Linked DNA regions of Psychroserpens ponticola. The protein of the gene in region 2 binds, or shares a complex with, the protein of the main gene of each other region. Links are inferred from orthologs where the notes say so. Each region holds a gene or a part of one and is shown on either strand. Other genes may lie near its edges.

Region 1 (4,153 bases), 160 kb from region 2 along the record:
ATTCGATTTTTTCTTGGCTTTATGAACTATAATTTTATTTTTGCAAAAAATAAACACCATTAAGAAATGTATTGGACATTAGAATTAGCATCGTATTTAAGTGATGCGCCTTGGCCAGCAACAAAGGACGAATTAATCGATTACGCAATTAGAACAGGAGCTCCATTAGAAGTTGTTGAAAATCTACAAGCGATAGAAGACGAAGGCGACTCATACGATTCCATTGAAGAAATTTGGTCAGATTACCCAACTGACGAAGATTATCTCTGGAATGAAGACGAGTATTAAAGATCATTGAAATGAAAATTATCTTTTCGATATAAGAAACGTAAAAAGTCTCATTTAGAGACTTTTTTTGTGCCTTAATCTTTCAAAATAAATAACACAAATCATATCTTTGAGGTTCTTAAACCTAGAAGATAAAACGTTGAACACAACGTTTCTAAATAAAATAAATAAACACCAATGAGTTTTTTAAATTCAGTATTAAAAGTATTTGTAGGAGATAAAGCCAAACAAGATGTTAAGGCACTCTCTCCTATTGTAGAACAAGTGAAATCATTTGAAGGCGCTCTTGAGCAATTATCACATGATGAGTTAAGGGCAAAAACAGCAGAGTTTAAAGCAAAAATTGCTGAAGCTCGCAAGCCTCTACAAAACGAGATTGATCAATTATTGAAAGATGCAGAAGACACTGATGATATCGACAAAAGAGAAGACATCTACGAATCTATTGATAAAATTAAAGACGACATCTACGAAGTTACTGAAGGTGTTTTAAACGCTATTATGCCTGAAGCTTTTGCAGTGGTTAAAGAAACAGCAAAACGTTTTGTTCACAATACTGAAATCCCTGTTCAAGCTAGTGAATTTGATCGTTTGGTTTCTGGTGATAAAGACTATGTAACCTTACAAGGTGATCAAGCCATTTGGTCAAATTCTTGGGATGCTGCTGGTAAAGCCATTACTTGGGACATGATTCATTATGATGTTCAGCTAATTGGTGGTGCAGCAATGCATCAAGGTAAAATTGCAGAGATGCAAACTGGTGAAGGTAAAACCTTAGTAGCAACACTTCCTGTATATCTAAATGCTTTAGCAGGAAAAGGTGTCCACTTAGTTACTGTAAATGATTACTTAGCAAAACGTGATAGTGCATGGATGGCTCCTATTTTCCAGTTTCACGGAATGAGCATAGATTGTATTGATTACCACCAACCAAACTCTGAAGCTAGACGTAAAGCTTACAGAGCAGATATCACTTACGGAACCAATAATGAATTTGGTTTTGATTACTTAAGAGATAATATGGCACATTCGCCAGATGATTTAGTGCAACGTCCACATCATTATGCCATTGTCGATGAAGTCGATTCTGTATTAGTCGATGATGCACGTACACCATTAATTATTTCTGGACCAATTCCTCAAGGAGATCGTCATGAGTTTACAGAATTGAAACCTAAAGTTGATGACATTTCAAATGTTCAAAAGAAAGAACTTGTTGGTGTTTTGGCCGAAGCAAAAAAACTTATTGCAGAAGGAGACACAAAAGAAGGTGGTTTCTTATTATTAAGAGCTTACAGAGGTATTCCAAAGAACAAAGCTTTAATTAAATTCTTAAGTGAAGAAGGTATAAAAGCATTACTTCAGAAGACTGAAAACTTCTATATGCAAGATAACAATAGAGAAATGCCGAAAGTTGATGCAGAGCTCTACTACGTTATCGAAGAAAAAAATAATCAGGTTGAATTAACTGATAAAGGTGTTGAATATTTGTCTGGTAAAGACAATCCAGATTTCTTTGTCATGCCAGAAATTGGTATGGAAATCTCAAAAATTGAAGCTAAAGGACTTTCTAAAGAAGAAGAAGCTGCTGAAAAAGAAGATTTATTTAGAGAATTCGGAATAAAATCTGAACGCATCCACACACTTAATCAATTACTGAAAGCTTATGCGTTATTCGAAAAGGATATTCAGTATGTTGTCATGGATAATAAAGTCATGATTGTCGATGAGCAAACAGGTCGTATTATGGATGGTCGTCGTTATAGTGACGGTTTACACCAAGCGATAGAAGCAAAAGAAAATGTAAAAATTGAAGATGCGACGCAAACTTTTGCAACTGTAACCCTTCAGAATTACTTTAGAATGTATCGCAAACTTTCTGGTATGACAGGTACTGCGGTTACTGAAGCTGGAGAATTTTGGGAAATCTATAAATTAGATGTGGTTGAAATCCCAACCAACAGACCCATTGCTCGTGATGACCGACAAGATTTAGTGTACAAAACAAAACGTGAAAAATACAATGCTGTCGTTGATGAAGTGACCAAATTATCACAAGCAGGACGACCAGTATTAATTGGGACAACCTCTGTAGATATTTCGGAATTATTAGGTAAAATTTTAGCGCAACGTAAAGTTCCTCATAATGTCTTAAATGCAAAACAACACAAAAAAGAGGCAGAAATTGTAGATGAAGCTGGTCGTTCTGGACAAGTAACCATAGCAACTAATATGGCTGGTCGTGGTACTGACATTAAATTATCTGATGAAGTAAAAGCCGCTGGTGGTTTAGCTATTGTTGGTACAGAACGTCATGATTCTCGTCGTGTAGACAGACAGTTACGTGGTCGTGCTGGTCGTCAAGGTGATGTTGGTAGTTCACAGTTTTACGTGTCTTTAGAAGATAATTTAATGCGTCTTTTTGGTAGTGAGCGAATTGCTAAAATGATGGATAAAATGGGATTAGAAGAAGGTGAAGTCATTCAGCATTCTATGATTTCAAAATCTATTGAACGTGCTCAGAAAAAAGTAGAAGAAAACCAGTTTGGTGTTCGTAAGCGTTTATTAGAATATGATGATGTGATGAATGCTCAGCGTGAAGTGGTTTACAAACGTCGTCGTCATGCACTTCATGGAGAACGTCTTCGTGTGGATTTAGCAAACATGATTTACGATACGTCTGAAGGGATTGCTACAACAAACAAAGAAGCTGAAGATTTCAAGAATTTCGAATTTGAACTCATTAGATATTTCTCTATGAGTTCTCCAATTTCTGAAGCTGAATTTGGAAAGCTTTCAGTTCAAGATCTCGCTGGTAAAATATATAAAGCTGCTTTTGAGCACTACAGACAAAAAATGCAACGTAATGCTGAATTAGCATTCCCTGTGATTGAGAATGTTTATTTAAATCAGCGTGACCAATACAAACGTATTGTTGTTCCTTTTACAGATGGTGTTAAGAATTTACAAGTAGTAACAGATCTTGAGAAAGCATACGAAACCAAAGGAACGCAGCTAATTAACGATTTTGAAAAGAACATTACTTTAGCTATTGTTGATGACGCTTGGAAAACACATTTACGTAAAATGGATGAGTTAAAGCAATCTGTACAATTAGCTGTACATGAGCAAAAAGATCCATTATTAATTTACAAATTTGAAGCTTTTGAATTGTTTAAAGAAATGATTGATCAGGTAAATAAGGATGTTATTTCGTTCTTATTTAAAGGTGAATTACCTACTGAAACTCAAAACAACATTCAAGAAGCTAAAGCACGTAAGCAAGAAAAATTAGAGACTCAAAAAGACGAAATCCCAAATATGGATGAACGTGCGGCACAAAGTAGAGCTGCAGGAAACACACAACGTCAGCAAGAAGTTGTAGAAACTATTGTTCGCGACAAACCAAAAATTGGTCGTAATGATCGTGTGACAATCAAGCATGTTATGAGTGGTGAAAATAAAACGGTTAAATACAAACAAGCTGAACCCTTAATCGCTAAAGGCGAATGGGTTCTCATTGAAGAATAGTCAGTAGCTAAGTGACATTTGAATATTACTAATATTGTGTCATTCAGAACGAAGTGATAAATCTAAAAAATCCCGAACAAAACGTTCGGGATTTTTTATTACCTTGAAACCACTAATTAAACAACAGCATCATGAAAAATATTCTAGCAACCATAATCGGGTTAATTGTAGCCTCTTTAATTGTTTATATTTTCGAATCACTTATTGGTCAAAATTTATTTCCGTTACCAGAAGATGCAAATCCTATGGATATGGAATGGATAAAAAACAATATGGATCAAATACCAATGGGTTCAAAAATCTTTGTTGTCATTGGTCATTTTATGGGAATTGC
Region 2 (3,047 bases):
CGTTGGTATCCATGATGTGTTATCTAAATCTCAAGGATCTTCTAATCCTCACAACGTTGTAAAAGCAACTTTTGATGCCTTATTACAATTGAGAGATGCAAAAGCAATTGCAAAGGATAGAGGAATTTCTCTTGAAAAAGTATTTAACGGTTAATCAATTAGGACGATGGGAAAGATTAAAGTAACAAAGGTGAAAAGTGCAATCAATCGTACTCAAAACCAAAAAAGAATATTAGAAGCTCTTGGACTAAAAAGAATTGGTCAAACAATTGAGCATGATGCTTCACCAAGTGTTCTTGGTATGGTAAATAAAGTTTCACATTTAGTTTCTGTTGAAGAAACAAAATAATAATATAGAATGGACTTAAGTAATTTAAAACCAGCAGAAGGTTCTGTAAAGAATCAAGGTAAAAGAATAGGTCGAGGACAAGGTTCTGGAAAAGGTGGTACTGCAACTCGTGGTCACAAAGGAGCTAAATCTCGTTCTGGTTATTCTAAGAAATTAGGTTTTGAAGGTGGTCAAATGCCGCTTCAAAGACGTGTGCCAAAATTTGGATTTACAAATATTAACCGAGTGGAATATCAAGGTGTTAACTTAGATAAACTACAAGAGTTAGTAGACAATAAGAAAATAAAAGATGCAGTTGATTTTCAAACTTTAGTTGATCTAGGTTTGGCGGGAAAGAACGAATTAGTAAAAATTCTTGGACGTGGTGAATTAAAATCAAAATTAACAGTAACTGCTCATAAATTTACTGCTTCAGCAAAAGCTGCAATTGAAGCTGCAGGTGGAGAAGCTGTAACTTTATAAGACAACTTTAGAGTATGAAATTAATAGAAACATTAAAGAATGTTTGGAAAATAACCGAACTAAAAGATAGAATCATTCTAACGCTTGGTTTGCTTTTAGTATACCGTTTTGGTGCTCAGGTTGTACTTCCAGGTATTGATGCAAGTCAACTAAGTAATTTACAATCTGAAACTGGACAAGGTCTACTTGGATTATTAAATATGTTTACTGGTGGTGCTTTTGCTAACGCTTCTGTTTTTGCATTGGGTATTATGCCTTATATTTCGGCTTCTATTGTAGTTCAGTTGATGGGAATAGCAATTCCGTATCTTCAAAAACTACAAAAAGAAGGTGCAAGCGGACAAAAGAAAATCACTCAGATTACACGTTGGTTAACTATCGTTATCTGTTTATTTCAAGCACCAGGATATTTAGCTAGTTTACCAACTGCGTTTGGTATTCCTCAATCTGCATTCTTATTAGGTACAGGACCTACATTCTATATATCTTCAGTGATTATCTTAGTTACTGGATGTGTATTCGCAATGTGGTTAGGTGAAAAGATAACAGATAAAGGTATTGGTAATGGTATTTCATTATTGATTATGGTTGGTATTATAGCAACTTTGCCTGCTTCATTCATTCAAAATGCGCTTTCACGATTAAGTGGTGGTGGTAATGGAGGATTAATGATGATCTTAATTGAATTAGTAATATGGTTCGTCATTATTATGGCATCTGTAATGTTAGTTATGGCTGTTCGTAAGATCGCTGTTCAATATGCAAGAAGAACTGCTTCTGGTGGATATGAGAAAAATGTTTTTGGTTCTAGACAGTTTTTACCATTAAAGTTGAATGCATCTGGTGTAATGCCGATTATCTTTGCTCAAGCGATTATGTTTGTGCCTAGTTTAATAGGTAAATCAATTGATGGTAGTGACGCTGGTCAATGGATGATTGCTCAATTTTCTGATATTTTTGGATTATGGTACAACATCGTATTTGCTTTATTGATTATCATATTTACCTATTTCTATACTGCTATTACTGTTCCAACGAACAAAATGGCAGATGATTTAAAACGTAGTGGCGGTTTTATTCCTGGTATTAGACCAGGAACAGAAACTTCAGAATATTTAGACAAAATCATGTCTCAAATTACTTTACCAGGTTCTATATTCTTGGCATTAATAGCTGTGTTCCCAGCAATTATTGTAAAGCTTATGGATGTACAAGCTGGATGGGCTTTATTCTTTGGTGGTACATCGCTATTAATTATGGTTGGAGTTGCAATAGACACGATGCAACAAGTTAATTCATACTTGTTAAATAAGCATTATGATGGCTTGATGAAAACTGGTAAAAATAGAAAAGCGGTTTCGTAATAATATAATACTATGGCAAAGCAAGCAGCAATAGAACAAGACGGATCAATTATAGAGGCATTGTCAAATGCAATGTTTCGTGTTGAACTTGAAAATGGTCACATTGTGACAGCACATATCTCTGGTAAAATGCGTATGCATTATATAAAATTATTACCAGGTGATAAAGTGAAATTAGAAATGAGTCCTTACGATTTAACTAAGGCTCGTATAACTTATAGATACTAATTAGATAAAATCGCAAGATTCCATATCTAACAGTTAAATAACTAATAAAGAAAACAGATGAAAGTAAGAGCATCAGTTAAAAAAAGAAGCGCCGACTGTAAATTAGTGCGCAGAAAAGGTAGACTTTACGTCATTAACAAAAAGAATCCTAGATTCAAACAAAGACAAGGGTAATTATGGCAAGAATTGCAGGTGTAGACATACCAAAACAAAAAAGAGGAGTGATCTCATTAACTTATATCTACGGAGTAGGTAGAAGTAGATCACAAGAAATTTTAGCTACAGCTAAAGTAGACGAAAGCATCAAAGTAGAAGATTGGACAGATGAGCAAATTGGAGCAATCCGTGAGGCTGTTGGAACTTTTACTATTGAAGGTGAATTACGTTCAGAAACACAAATAAACATCAAACGTTTGATGGATATTGGTTGTTACAGAGGAATTCGTCATAGAGCTGGTTTACCTTTAAGAGGGCAACGTACTAAAAATAATTCTAGAACTAGAAAAGGTAGAAGAAAAACTGTTGCTAACAAGAAAAAAGCAACTAAATAATAATTAAGACATTAGTCATTAGTTTAAAGCGTTAGACGAATCTGTTTGAAATAGTAATGTTTAGGATTCTAACAACTCAAAACTAACAACTAG

The links.
Region 1: the proteins of secY (region 2) and secA are in contact, whole or in part, in a crystal structure (PDB 3DIN), measured with the Thermotoga maritima proteins. The link is inferred for Psychroserpens ponticola from one-to-one orthologs. Residues at the interface, in WP_004081795.1 of Thermotoga maritima: Glu108, Gly109, Glu110, Glu111, Ala236, Glu237, Arg238, Arg239, Ile240, Thr241, Ile242, Gln243, Tyr244, Ala245, Arg246, Arg247, Val248, Thr249, Gly250, Arg251, Arg252, Val253, Tyr254, Gly256, Ala257, Ser258, Thr259, Tyr260, Leu261, Pro262; in WP_004082002.1 of Thermotoga maritima: Glu261, Ala262, Arg263, Lys300, Ala301, Arg302, Thr303, Ile304, Ile305, Leu323, Tyr324, Asp325, Pro326, Val329, Ser330, Tyr333, Ile336, Lys340, Phe345, Val349, Glu363, Phe364, Tyr374, Ser375, Gly376, Gly377, Glu393, Ile395, Thr482, Ser483.

The regions. Positions count from the first base shown.
Region 1 is NZ_CP116221.1:729,735-733,887, reverse strand. Bases 95-4,019 are described here. They hold secA (preprotein translocase subunit SecA), read left to right. Parts: upstream 95-465; coding sequence 466-3,819; downstream 3,820-4,019. Other genes in these bases: MUN68_RS03175 (hypothetical protein), read left to right, coding at 3,951-4,019; MUN68_RS03185 (DUF2795 domain-containing protein), read left to right, coding at 95-288. Also shown: more of MUN68_RS03185, read left to right, coding at 67-94; more of MUN68_RS03175, read left to right, coding at 4,020-4,153. UniProt on the Escherichia coli protein: Required for protein export, interacts with the SecYEG preprotein conducting channel.
Region 2 is NZ_CP116221.1:567,328-570,374, forward strand. Bases 182-3,000 are described here. They hold secY (preprotein translocase subunit SecY), read left to right. Parts: upstream 182-825; coding sequence 826-2,175; downstream 2,176-3,000. Other genes in these bases: rpmD (50S ribosomal protein L30), read left to right, coding at 182-349; rplO (50S ribosomal protein L15), read left to right, coding at 359-811; infA (translation initiation factor IF-1), read left to right, coding at 2,188-2,403; ykgO (type B 50S ribosomal protein L36), read left to right, coding at 2,461-2,577; rpsM (30S ribosomal protein S13), read left to right, coding at 2,580-2,954. In the rest of the region: rpsE (30S ribosomal protein S5), read left to right, coding at 1-154; more of rpmD, read left to right, coding at 167-181. UniProt on the Escherichia coli protein: The central subunit of the protein translocation channel SecYEG. Consists of two halves formed by TMs 1-5 and 6-10.